One region of the Bacillus sp. JJ864 genome, then DNA from elsewhere that is predicted to be linked to it. Evidence: riboswitches for the same ligand, from Rfam matches in the RefSeq annotation. Region 1 holds a riboswitch; each other region holds the start of a gene.
What was found. Region 1 has a riboswitch for S-adenosylmethionine ahead of mtnW (2,3-diketo-5-methylthiopentyl-1-phosphate enolase). Riboswitches for the same ligand answer to the same signal wherever they lie in the genome.

Region 1 (3,112 bases):
AGAAAAAATTTTCCCTACACCTTCTTGAATAGAAAGTTCTTGTGATAAAATTTGTTGTTTAATTGTTTCTGCCTCAAGTGGTGCAAATTTTTGTATAATGGCAACAATATTATCGTTATTTGTAATTGTGCCATCGAAATCACAAAAAATTTGCATGCTCATGCTTGCACCTCTTTAGCTGGATTGCCCCATAAGCGCAAAGCAGCTTGTAAATAAGAATCCTCACTCTTATGAAGCGGCGTGTTGGTTAACGCTGCATCGATAGCAGCTCGAAATGCTTTTCCGCCCCCCTGTGCTCCGGATGGATGTCCGTGAATACCGCCGCCAGCATTAATGACACATTCCGCACCGAAGTCACGAATGAGAAGTGGAACAAGTCCTGGATGAATGCCAGCAGATGGAACAGGAAAGCTCCGCTTAAACGGTTCATTTTCATCTGTAAGTGCTTTGGCTAAATAAAGTGCTTCTTCTTGTTTTAAAGCGACATTTCCATACGGTGATGGAAATAGCGAGAAATCTGCACCAGCATAGCGAAGAAGCTTGCCAAGTAATAAAGAAGAAGAAAATCCATATAATTTAGATGCTATGTAAGTTCCGCTTACTGCTGGATGTGCCATAATTGGGATAGAAATATCATTGTCTTCCGCTAAAGCTTGCAACACATCAAGTCCATATGCGAATACATTGAAAAGTAATAGATCAGCTCCAGCAGCAACGGCTTGTTTTGCCTTTTCTTTTAAATCATAAGTCCGTCCTGAAAGATTAACGGCATATAACGTTTTATGCCCGTATGTTTCATAAACAGATTGCAATACTTCTTTTCCGGTGTGAATGCGTTCTGACAGTGGTGTTAACGGATTATCAAATAAAATTTCATCATCTTTTACAATGTCGACACCGCCGCTTGCTTGATCGCGAAGTTGTGTTTTTAAATAACCGATATTTCGGCCGATCATTCCTTTGAAAATACTCATGAGAAGAGGGCGATTGTGAACATTCAAATTGTTTCGTATTTCATCGATACCGAATTTAGGACCAGGGAAGACCTTTTTAATATCATCAGAAAATGCTAAATCAATTAATTTAATTTCTCCATCCAAGGATAATTTTCCGAAAACAGTTGTGAATATTGCTGGTAAGTCATTGGTGAAGTTAGCGGATGGATAATGAATTTTAATAAGTCCGCGTGTTACTTTTTTATCAAGATATATGTTTGTTGTTTCATCTTCTTCTAATTTTTCTACGCTAACGACTGAACCTTTATGTCGTTTTAATTGTTCTTGTAATAAGTGGGGTAAGTGTGTCCACGAACCAATTGTTAAACCAAGGGCAATTTGCTCTGCTTTTTGACTTAAATGATGAGAATCATCATGAATGAAGTATGTTGCTGTTATTCCGCTCATTTTCATAACCTCCTAGTTAAATAAAAAAACCTCTCAGCTAAGGAGAGGTTTTTTTACAACCAGCTCCTTATCTGTCAGCATAACGCTGCGAGAATTAGCACCGTGCCTACATAAAGTAGATCGGTTGCCGGGTTTCATTGGGCTCGTCCCTCCACCAGCTCTTGATAAGAAGTATTTGGAAATGTTTAAAATTTTTGATAACTGAATTTTGACAGAGAATTTTTATGTTGTCAATGTTTTTTTGAAAATTTTTAACTCGGCAATTCTCTGAACCGCTTCTTGAAGACGTTCCTCTGAATGTAATAAGCCAACACGAACATAGCCTTCTCCGTGTTGACCAAAGCCGATGCCTGGAGCGACAGCAACGTGTGCCTGGTTTAATAGTACATCAGCAAATTGCTCTGACGTATAGCCATCTGGAACGGGAAGCCAAGCAAAAAAAGAACCTTTTGGTGAGGTGACATTCCAGCCGATAGAACGACAAGCAGTAATGAAAGCATTTCTTCGAGATTCATAGCGTTCTACGAGTTCATCGACACAAGTTTGCGGACTTAATAACGCTTTTTGAGCAGCTTCTTGTACGGCACCAAAAATACTAACATACATATGATCTTGTAATACGTTAATCGTTTCAATAACACTTTCATTCCCAACGGCAAACGCGATGCGCCATCCTGCCATATTATACGTTTTTGACAACGTATAAATTTCAATGCCAACATTTTTTGCTCCATCGATTTGTAAGAAACTAATCGGCTTTTTAGCGTCAAAACCAATCGCCCCATACGCGAAATCATGACAGACTAAAATGTTATGTTCGTTTGCAAACGATACAGTTTCCTCAAAGAATTTTGTTGTTGCAACGGCTCCAGTTGGATTGTTCGGATAGTTTAAAAACATTAATTTTGCTTGTTCAGCAGTTTGCGCATCAATCTTTGTATAATCAGGTAAAAATTGATTTTCTGATAGCAGTGGCATTGTAGCAATCTTTGTTTTTGCTAAGGCTATCCCTGACAAATAATCTGGATAACCTGGATCGGGAACAAGAACTGTATCACCTGGATTCGTAAAACAAAGAGGTAATTCAACTAAGCCAGCTTTTCCGCCAAATAGAACAGCTACTTCTGTTTTCGAGTTTAATTGTACACCGTATTCACGCTCATAAAATGTAGCGACAGCCTCTTTTAAACTTTCATGTCCTCGAAATGGCGGATATTTATGATGAATAGGATGTTCTGCTGCACGTTGTAATGCTGTTATGACGTGCGCTGGTGTTGGCTGATCTGGATTTCCTTGTCCTAAGTTAATAACATCATGACCAGCTTGCATTACTCCATTTACTTTTGCGACAAGAGAAGCAAAAAATTGTGTTGGTAATGATGTTAATATCTCGGAAGGTTGAAAATGTTTCATACTTTCCACCTCTTTTGAAAGTTGTTACAATTATAGTGACAAATAATATAATCTTTCCAACTTTTTGTAAAGAAAAAAATAAAAAGGAAGAAGGAAAAGAGTAATGAAAATTGCTTGTGTACAAATGAATATCGCTTTTGGTAATGTTGAAAAAAATATAGAACATGCTGAAAAAAAAATAAGCGAGGCGATGAAGGGAAATCCGGATGTTATTGTATTGCCAGAGTTATGGACAACAGGTTATGATTTAGAGCGTCTTCCTGATATTGCTGATCTAGATGGGAATGATACAAAAG
Region 2 (3,112 bases), on a different contig from region 1:
AATAGTGGTTTCGCTTTTTCTAAAATAACTGCATGCGGTACGTTAGAAGCACCCACTACAATTGTTTTCTTATCTTTTTCGCTGCTACCACAAGCAGCTAATGCAAATACAAATACAGCAATAAGTGCTGAAAATAATACCTTTTTCATGTTATGACACCCTTCCTTTTCACAATATTCAAAATAGTAATTTTATAGAAAGTCTTCGTCTGAGACGAAAACTCTTCTTTATCTTTTATCAAGCCGCTTCGTAAAGAAGTCACCAAGCACTTGAATAATAAATACGATAACAAGCACAAGAATTGTTGCCATAAAAGTTACATCGCTATTGTTACGCTGGAACCCCTCTAAATAAGCAAGTGTACCAAGGCCGCCTGCACCAACCACTCCAGCCATTGCCGTATAACCGACAAGTGCAATTGCCGTTACAGTGATGCCTGAAACAAGCGCCGGCAAAGCTTCTGGTATTAATACTTTTAAAATGATTGTACTTGTCTTTGCCCCCATCGCTTTCGATGCTTCAATGACACCTTTATCAATTTCACGAAGCGCAATTTCAACCATTCTCGCATAAAACGGCGCTGCTCCAACAATTAATGCTGGCAGTGCAGCACTTGCTCCAAGAATGGTATTTAGAAGAAACTTTGTAAATGGAATGAGTAAAATAATTAAAATGATGAACGGGATAGAACGAAAAATATTTACAAACGTACCAATTACAACATTGACCGGTTTGTTCTCCCATAAATTATCTTTTCCTGTAAGAAACAGTAATAATCCAAGAATAAGACCCAATACAAATGTTGCCAGTGTGGCAACTGTCGTCATATATAACGTTTCTCTAGTAGCTTCTAGCATTGTATCCCAATCGACATTTTGAAGCAGATTATCCATGTGCAATCACCTCCAGCTCGACTTGCTCTTGTTGAATCGTTGCAACTGCTTTTGCAACCACATCTTCATCGCCATTTAAGTGAACAATTAAGCTTCCATACGCCCCGTTTGTCGTTTGTGCAATATTCCCTTGCAGAATGCTCACTTCCACTCCATCTTGCTTCATTAAATCCTGTAAAACTGGTCTTTCTACTGCTTCACCAATAAATTGCAGTTTCACGACCTTCCCTTCTGGGTATTTCTCTGCTAAATGCTCAATTGTTTCATCTGCATCTTCAGAATCTGTTATTTGCTTAACAAAGCGCTTTGTAATATCTTGCTGCGGATTACGAAATACATCCAACACGCTGCCGCTTTCAACAATCTTTCCTTTTTCCATAACAGCAACGCGGTTACAAATTTTTTGAATAACATGCATTTCATGCGTAATGAGTACAATCGTTAACCCAAGACGCTTATTAATATCGAGAAGCAAATCTAAAATTTGATCTGTCGTTTCTGGATCTAATGCTGACGTTGCTTCATCACACAATAATACTTTCGGATTATTTGCTAACGCTCTCGCAATACCGACGCGCTGCTTTTGTCCACCACTTAGCTGAGATGGATACGCATCTCCTCGTCCATCTAAACCAACAAGACGAATTAATTCATCTACACGCTGACTTCGTTTCTCTTTTGTCACCCCAGCAATTTCAAGCGGGAAAGCAATATTTTCACGAACAGTTCGTGACCAAAGTAAGTTGAAGTGCTGAAAAATCATTCCAATTTCTTGACGTGCTTCTCGAAGTTCTTTACCTGTAATTGCCGAAATCACACGCTCTCCAATCGTAATCTTTCCAGACGTTGGCTTCTCCAATTGATTAAACAAACGAATTAACGAACTCTTTCCGGCACCGCTATAGCCGATAACCCCGAAAATCTCGCCTTTTTCTATTTGTAAATTCGCATCATCCACAGCGGTAACATCACCGTGTTTAGAGCGATATATTTTCTTTACATTTTCTAAAATGATCATAGATGTCACCCCTTTTTAATTAAAAAGCGTATGCGGCTTGCCCAGAATGGAAGGGGGATGGAGCTTCTGACGTAGAGGCGTTTTTTTTCCTCGTAGGAAGAAGCGAAGCCACCGACCATTCTAGCCGCTGAAGCTGGATTATAAAAAGCGTAAGCGGCTTGCCGCTATTACTATAAAAACGTTTTGTTGTTCAAGCGTCCTCCTACACCGAAACAACAAAAAAACCTTTCTGCTTTAAAATGAGCAGAAAGGTTTATATACATAAATTACTATTATCCTTTCCTCTCATCTCTCAAAGCATTCGCTTTGCAGGAATTGGCACCATTTCAACATAAGTTGACGGTTGCCGGGCTTCATAGGGCACAGTCCCTCCACCTCTCTTGATAAGAGAAAATCAGATATAAATTTCGTCTGATTTTATCGTTATGAAGTTTTCGTTATTTTATGTTTTGAATTGTATCAACGCATGAAATAGATGTCAACAGAAATTTTTAGCAAAAAATAAACTTTCTGAAAGTTAAGCACCTACCCTTAACGGTTTGCAAATATGAAATACAGATTCTAATAATAACATCGTTCGATATGTCCCTCTATATGTAATCGCATTTCGGCGCAATAATGACTGCAAGCGAACTTGTCCTGTAATCAACAACCGCAAATCTGTTTCTTGAAAACAAACAAGCTCTTCTGTTCCCACCGCACCATTTATAAGTTCAATTTTCTCTCTTGAAATATTCAATGAATAACATTCATCTTGGAAAATAAAACAAACAACCTTTTCGAATTGTGGTAATAGTGGTTCTAAGTGATATTGCGTATTGGCATATGTTACAAATGATTGAAGCAGTGAATACAATTTCATCCTTATCACACTCCCCATATCACGTTTTACATATTACCATTCCATTTTTATCACGCGCTCTCCTGTATCATTCTCTCGACAAAAGCTGTACGAAAAACCATTTATTTCTTACTATTTCCCAAGAAATATGTCGAGGCGGCAAATTTTTTGCCGCCTATTGTAATTCCATATATAAATATTCCACAGATTGAAATGCATATATTTTCTTTACAATTTGGTTCTTCTCAAATATAAGTAAACACGGAACACTTTCAATTTGATACTCCCGCGCAAAATGCGGTGCATAATTTACATTTAGCATTCCAATTTCTAAGTGAGGCAACGCTGCCTCAACAACCG
Region 3 (3,112 bases), on a different contig from region 1:
TGATGAAAAAGATAGAGAGGTATTATCATTTATTGAAGGAGAAGCTGGTAATTATCCTTTAAAAGAATACATGTGGTCTAATGATGTTTTAAAAGAAATAGCGAAGATGCTCCGTCTTTACCATGATGCTGTGAGTGACTTTCCGTTATCAGATGATTGGAAACCAATGGATAATACTCCAAATAAAATAGAGGTTGTATGCCACAATGATTTTGCAATATACAACATTATTTTTAATCACGAAAAACCAGTAGGTATTATTGATTTTGATGTTGCTGGTCCTGGTCCAAGACTTTGGGACATAGCCTATACTCTTTACACTTGTGTCCCCTTAAGTAGAGTTTATCATACTGAAACCGGTGAGGCAGTTTATTATAATTTATTACAGCATGCCGACCGAATAAAACAAAGAGTTAAATTGTTTTTTGAATCCTACGGTGAGGGTATGGAAGAAGATTATTTGGAGATGGTATTGCTACGATTAGAAGGGTTATGTAAATACATGAAAAGAAAAGCCAAAGAAGGCGATATAAATTTCCAAAAAATGATAGACGAAGGACACCTTGAACATTATCAAAATGATATTAAATTCATTCGTGAACATGGAAAAGAGTGGATTTAATGAAATAAGTCTTATACAAAAATAAAGCTCAGAGTCCTATAGGGACTTTGAGCTTTTTGGCGTGTTATTTAGCTCGTTATTTTAGATTTTCTCCACAATAACTGAACTACTTAGATTCATACGTGCTTACTGCATGTAAAAGCCAGATTGAGCGTGCTTTCCATCAGTGGGGGATGAAGAAAACCCTCCACTGATGGAAGTTTCACTTTATTGTTGGGCATTTTTTATTCTTGAGCTAAAACTTCCGCAGTACTATCACACTGTTGCAAAGCATGTTGAACAGCTTGTAAAGATTGTTCAATACGTTGACGATTATCTGATTTCTCAACTGTTTGTAAGGCGTTTTGTAAACAGTCCTTTGCTTCGTGTAAAGCTTGGCAAGAATCTTGAACGTGACCGCGTGCATTTTTTTGCATGACTGCACCTCCTTTGGTCTTATACATTTGTAGTATGAGCAAAACGATATAAAATATCATAGCATTCAAAAAAATAAATCCTGATTATTCTTATAAGAATTGACTTTTTGGATTGCACTCATTATAGTAAGAGATAAAGTGAATATTTTCTTATCCAGAGAGGTGGAGGGACTGGCCCGATGAAACCCAGCAACCGCAATGCAGGTGCTAATTCCAGCAGAACAGTTTTGTTCTGACAGATAAGAAGGAAGAGATATATACCGCTTCTTCTTATCGAAGAGGTTTTTTTATTGCAAAAAAACCGATAATGAAAAATGGACAACGAGAAAAAAGGAGCGAGCATACTATGACACTTGAGAAATATATTACACTACGTAATGCAATTTATAATTATATAGAAGAGAAGGAAGAGCCGATTACATTATTGGATATTCAACAACATATTACTACTGAACATGAAGGGAAATTTGCGAAGAAGATGCTGCAGCAATTTTATTTATTGCGACTGCTAGATGAACTAAAATTAGATGGAAAAATTACTTTAGCAGAGCAACATAAATGTATAGATGATAAGGGAATTTACTACATAGTAAAATAACAAAAAGGGAGTTACGCTCCCTTTTTTATAGTGGTATTTATTTGAAAATTCATTCTATTTGATAAGCGTTATGTAGATAAAAAGACTGTGCTATGCAGTCTTTTTATAAGGAAATGGTGCTGAGTGTGTAGTGTTAAAAAATTAAATGTGCCCCAAAAGATGGGCGTTCTCGGCTAAAAAATAAAAAAGACACCATCGCCGAATAGGTGTCAGTCGTTTTGTCGAAGAGGTTTGCCCTTTGACATGTATTAGAATATCATGTGAGTGCAAAAAAAGTCAAAAGGGAATTAAAGGAAAGTGCTGTTTGCGATGAACATATTAATTGTATATGCCCATCCAAACCCTTCTAGCTTCAATGCTGCAATTTTGAAACATGTGAAAATAGGATTGAAAGAGATGAAATATTCTGTAACTGTTCTTGGTTTGTATAAAGAATACTTTAGCTCTGTGCTGACGTTTGATGAGGCAAAAAAGAGAGGAATGGTTATAAAAAATGTATGAAAAGGCAACGGGATTATGGAAAATAGAGAATTAATTTACAAAATTATGAGTGTATGTAAAAGAGAAGATGATTTATTTTGTTCTTATCTTAAGTGTTTATCTGATATAAAGGAGAAAAGCGAGCAATTTTCTAAAGTCAAACAAGAAGTGCGAGAAGAGTATCTTATAAAAGGCATTTGTGAAAGAGAAGTGGATATTTTAGTAGAGCAAAGTGAACAAGTTGCAGATTTGTATGTACCTAAGTTTCTCCGATGGGAATTTTTACGAGAAAATGTCCATTATATAGAAGATATCTGTTCTATGGTATTTCAATTAAAACCGTTATGTCTTTCAGAAGAACAATGGAAATATGTAATTACAATTATTGAGAAAGAGCTGTCATGAGACAGCTCTTTTCGTAACAAAAATTTAGGGATTTAAACTTAATTAGAGGACTCTTTCTGTAAATATTCAGCAATTTGTAAATACATATTGCTATATGCGGATTGTATTTCTCCATTATGATTCGCATTGGAAGAAAAGTGAACGATAACCATATGTGCAGTTGGATCGATATATAATCGTTGTCCATAACTGCCTAGTACTTCAAATGCATTATGTTCATTATGGGAGATCCACCACTGATTATGATAAGAATATTCCTCACCATCGCCGACTGGAAGTTCGTATTTTTGTAAATGTTTAATTTCTTCAATAATAGAAGAAGAAATAATTTGTTTTCCGTCGTATACACCATTGTCGACAATCATTTCCCCGAATCTTGCCATGTCTCGAGCTGTGGTATTTAATCCTGCACTCGCTTGTTCCACTCTTGTTTCATCAACAACGTAATATGCATTTTCTTCTGCGCCAATTGGTGACCAAATCCGTTCACTTACTAGATCTGCGAGTGATTTTCCTGTTACGGTACGAAGGATCCATGCTAGTGTTTCAGCAGAACCGTTATTATATGAAAATGTTTCTCCTGGAGCAGCG
Region 4 (3,112 bases), on a different contig from region 1:
AATGAAGTTCGCGCCGTTTGGTGTGTTTGCGTTAATTGGCGTAACGGTTTCTAAGTTTGGTGTAACGTCATTAATTCCATTAGGTAAGTTAGTTATTGTTGTTTACGGAGCGATGATTTTCTTCGTTGTTGTTGTATTAGGTCTTACGGCAAAGTTATTTGGAATTAATATTTTCCAATTCTTTAAGATTTTAAAAGACGAGCTTATTTTAGCATTTTCTACAGCAAGCTCAGAGACGGTTCTACCAAAGATTATGGAAAAGATGGAGCGTTTCGGTTGTCCGAAAGCAATTACATCTTTCGTTATTCCGACAGGTTATTCATTTAACTTAGATGGTTCAACATTATATCAAGCAATTGCGGCAATTTTCTTAGCGCAAATGTATGGTATTCATTTATCTCTTACACAACAAATTACATTGCTTCTTGTATTGATGCTTACTTCAAAAGGGATTGCCGGTGTACCGGGCGTATCATTCGTTGTATTATTAGCAACGCTTCATACAGTAGGTATTCCGTCTGAAGGTTTAGCGTTTATCGCTGGTATTGACCGTATTTTAGATATGGCACGTACAGCAGTAAACGTAGTAGGTAACTCATTAGCTGCAGTTGTTATGTCTAAATGGGAAGGACAATATGACGCAGAAAAAGGACAAGCTTATTTGAAAGAGATCTCAGAGAAGCAAGTAGCTTAATTGATAGAAAGGCCTTCACGGTGCACGTGAAGGCCTTTTTCTATATAAATACAAATTAAAAACCCTTTCTTTTTAGGCGGGCGAGAGGACCTGGCCATGCATAGAAGCGGTCAGTGCCTATTTTGCGACATGCAAGGGTTAAAACAAAAGGAGAAAGCAAATAGCGGCCATGCTGTATTCTGAATAGCAGCGACTTATATGACACAATATATTGCTTCCTTTGTTTCCGTTTTGCTCGTGGTAGGAAAAGGGCTATTCGTTTCTATATGGAGGCAGATGCTTTCGTCCTCCGAAAAAGGAAAGTGATTGTTTCGATAGATATTTGTATAATATCAAAAAAATACCAACTATTTTGATAGAAATAATATTTGACATTTTCTCTTGCAGCAAGTAAAGTAAGGAAAGATTGATTTACACAAAAATATAATATGAAACCTTCTTATCAAGAGAGGCGGAGGGACTGGCCCTACGATGCCTCGGCAGCGGACTCATAATAGAGTGCTGTGCCAAATCCAGCAAGCGATATGCTTGATAGATGAGAAGAGTGTTTCTTATATGATATATAAGACCTCTTCTCTTTAGAAGAGGTCTTTTTCGCTCTTGTGAAGAATAGGTTTAGAAATAGGAGAGGATATAACTTTGGAACAAACAAAAGGAAATGCGTGGGCATTATTGCCACTTGGCATATTTTTAGCGTTATTTATTGGGTCTGGTGTAATTACAGGGGATTTTTATAAGTTACCAATTTTGGTTGCTATTTTAATTGCAGTTGCAGCTGCATTAGTAATGAACAGAAAAGAAAACTTTACAACAAAGGTTGAACGCTTTGCTAAAGGGGCTGGCAATCCAGATATCATGATTATGGTATTGATCTTTGTGTTAGCAGGTGCATTTTCTGAAACGGCAAAGGGTATGGGCGGCGTTGAAGCAACTGTAAACTTAGCTCTTTCTATTTTGCCGCAAGGGTTTTTAGTGGTTGGTTTATTTGTTATCGGTGCTTTTATTTCATTAGCAATGGGAACGTCAATGGGGACGATTGCAGCATTGGCTCCAATTGCAGTAGGGATTAGTGGAAACACGGATATTTCTATGGCGCTTGCTATGGCAACAGTTGTTGGCGGTGCGATGTTTGGCGATAACTTATCTTTTATTTCAGATACGACTATTGCAGCTGTACGTACACAAGGAACGGAAATGAAAGATAAATTTAAAACAAATTTCTTAATTGTATTACCAGCTGCTATTGTTACGTGTGTACTGTTAGTCGTTCTTACGTCAGGCACCCATTCAAATATGACGGCACATGCGTTTAATTGGGTGAAAATTTTACCGTACGCTGGAGTATTAATTACAGCACTACTTGGATGTAACGTACTAGTTGTATTAACTGGGGGAACAGTGCTAGCGGGTATTATTGGGATGGTAGACGGAAGCTATACACTAGCAAGCTTCTTTAAAAGTGTTACAGTAGGAATTAATGGTATGATGGAGCTTGTATTATTAGCAATTTTAATCGGTGGAATGGTTGAAATTATTCAATATAACGGTGGTATTCATTATTTAATGAATGTGCTAACGCGTAATATTCGTTCGAAAAAAGGTGCAGAATTTGGAATTGCTGGTCTTGTAAGTATGACAAATATGTGCACAGCAAATAATACGATTTCTATTATTTTCACAGGTCCACTAGCAAAGAATGTTGCAGACCAATATAATATTGATCCGAAAAAATCTGCGAGCTTGTTAGACTTATTCTCATGTAGCGTACAAGGATTAATCCCATACGGTGCGCAAATGTTAACGGCGGCAGGATTTGCTTCACTTTCACCAATTGAATTATTACCGTACTCATTTTATCCAATGTTAGTTGCGGTTTGCGGTATTATCTCAATTATAATTAATTTCCCGCGTCTCTCGCCTAAAGCTGAGAAAAAGGAATATCAAAAAACAGCATAATGAACAAAAGAGGATGTCTTATAGAAGGCATCCTCTTTTGTTTTGGATATCACAACGATAGAACTCCATTTTAATTTTTCAACATATAAGTCGCTGCTAGGGCTGGCCAGATGCTCTCGACCGCTTAAAAAGAAAAAGGGTTCTTATGTCGATTTTTTAATTTGTATTTATATAGGTCTGATAATAAATAGGACTTAAGTCTGAGAGAAAAACGGTTCTTAAGCTCGTTATAGAAAAACGAAAAGATAGGTAAGATAAGAGTATCAAAACGAAGGGAGGCAAGCACAAGATGAAACAATTTTTAGCGTTTATGGCAGCCGGTATTTTGGCTTTAATTGCTCTTGGAAGTCTTGCTGGTATTGTAGGATTAGCAATTGGAGCAGGGATTGTGTATTGGAGCTATAAATCATTTGTGCGAGCACAATCATTTTTTGGAAAGTTAGCTTGGGGGATCGTTGGTTT

Region 2: linked by a shared signal. The riboswitch ahead of V7024_RS03215 (methionine ABC transporter ATP-binding protein) and the one ahead of mtnW (2,3-diketo-5-methylthiopentyl-1-phosphate enolase) in region 1 are both predicted to bind S-adenosylmethionine.
Region 3: linked by a shared signal. The riboswitch ahead of V7024_RS22700 (hypothetical protein) and the one ahead of mtnW (2,3-diketo-5-methylthiopentyl-1-phosphate enolase) in region 1 are both predicted to bind S-adenosylmethionine.
Region 4: linked by a shared signal. The riboswitch ahead of V7024_RS19080 (Na+/H+ antiporter NhaC family protein) and the one ahead of mtnW (2,3-diketo-5-methylthiopentyl-1-phosphate enolase) in region 1 are both predicted to bind S-adenosylmethionine.

Annotation. Positions count from the first base shown of each region.
Region 1 covers NZ_JBALLY010000001.1:17,452-20,563, reverse strand. Annotated here, with positions in the region: gene V7024_RS00130 (2-hydroxy-3-keto-5-methylthiopentenyl-1-phosphate phosphatase) at 1-162, opposite strand, end outside; gene mtnW (2,3-diketo-5-methylthiopentyl-1-phosphate enolase) at 159-1,403, opposite strand; SAM riboswitch class I at 1,468-1,574, opposite strand; gene V7024_RS00120 (pyridoxal phosphate-dependent aminotransferase) at 1,626-2,816, opposite strand; partial or broken gene V7024_RS00115 (carbon-nitrogen family hydrolase) at 2,831-3,112, shown strand, end outside.
Region 2 covers NZ_JBALLY010000014.1:63,655-66,766, forward strand. Annotated here, with positions in the region: gene metQ (methionine ABC transporter substrate-binding lipoprotein MetQ) at 1-149, opposite strand, end outside; gene V7024_RS03210 (methionine ABC transporter permease) at 228-893, opposite strand; gene V7024_RS03215 (methionine ABC transporter ATP-binding protein) at 886-1,911, opposite strand; SAM riboswitch class I at 2,194-2,301, opposite strand; gene V7024_RS03220 (hypothetical protein) at 2,429-2,773, opposite strand; gene V7024_RS03225 (thioredoxin family protein) at 2,928-3,112, opposite strand, start outside.
Region 3 covers NZ_JBALLY010000201.1:5,016-8,127, forward strand. Annotated here, with positions in the region: gene V7024_RS22690 (phosphotransferase) at 1-622, shown strand, start outside; gene V7024_RS22695 (hypothetical protein) at 847-1,038, opposite strand; SAM riboswitch class I at 1,186-1,284, shown strand; gene V7024_RS22700 (hypothetical protein) at 1,385-1,636, shown strand; partial or broken gene V7024_RS22705 (NAD(P)H-dependent oxidoreductase) at 1,946-2,113, shown strand; gene V7024_RS22710 (group-specific protein) at 2,153-2,521, shown strand; gene V7024_RS22715 (serine hydrolase domain-containing protein) at 2,560-3,112, opposite strand, start outside.
Region 4 covers NZ_JBALLY010000135.1:12,580-15,691, reverse strand. Annotated here, with positions in the region: gene gltP (glutamate/aspartate:proton symporter GltP) at 1-694, shown strand, start outside; SAM riboswitch class I at 1,131-1,236, shown strand; gene V7024_RS19080 (Na+/H+ antiporter NhaC family protein) at 1,334-2,650, shown strand; gene V7024_RS19075 (flagellar basal body rod protein) at 2,940-3,112, shown strand, end outside.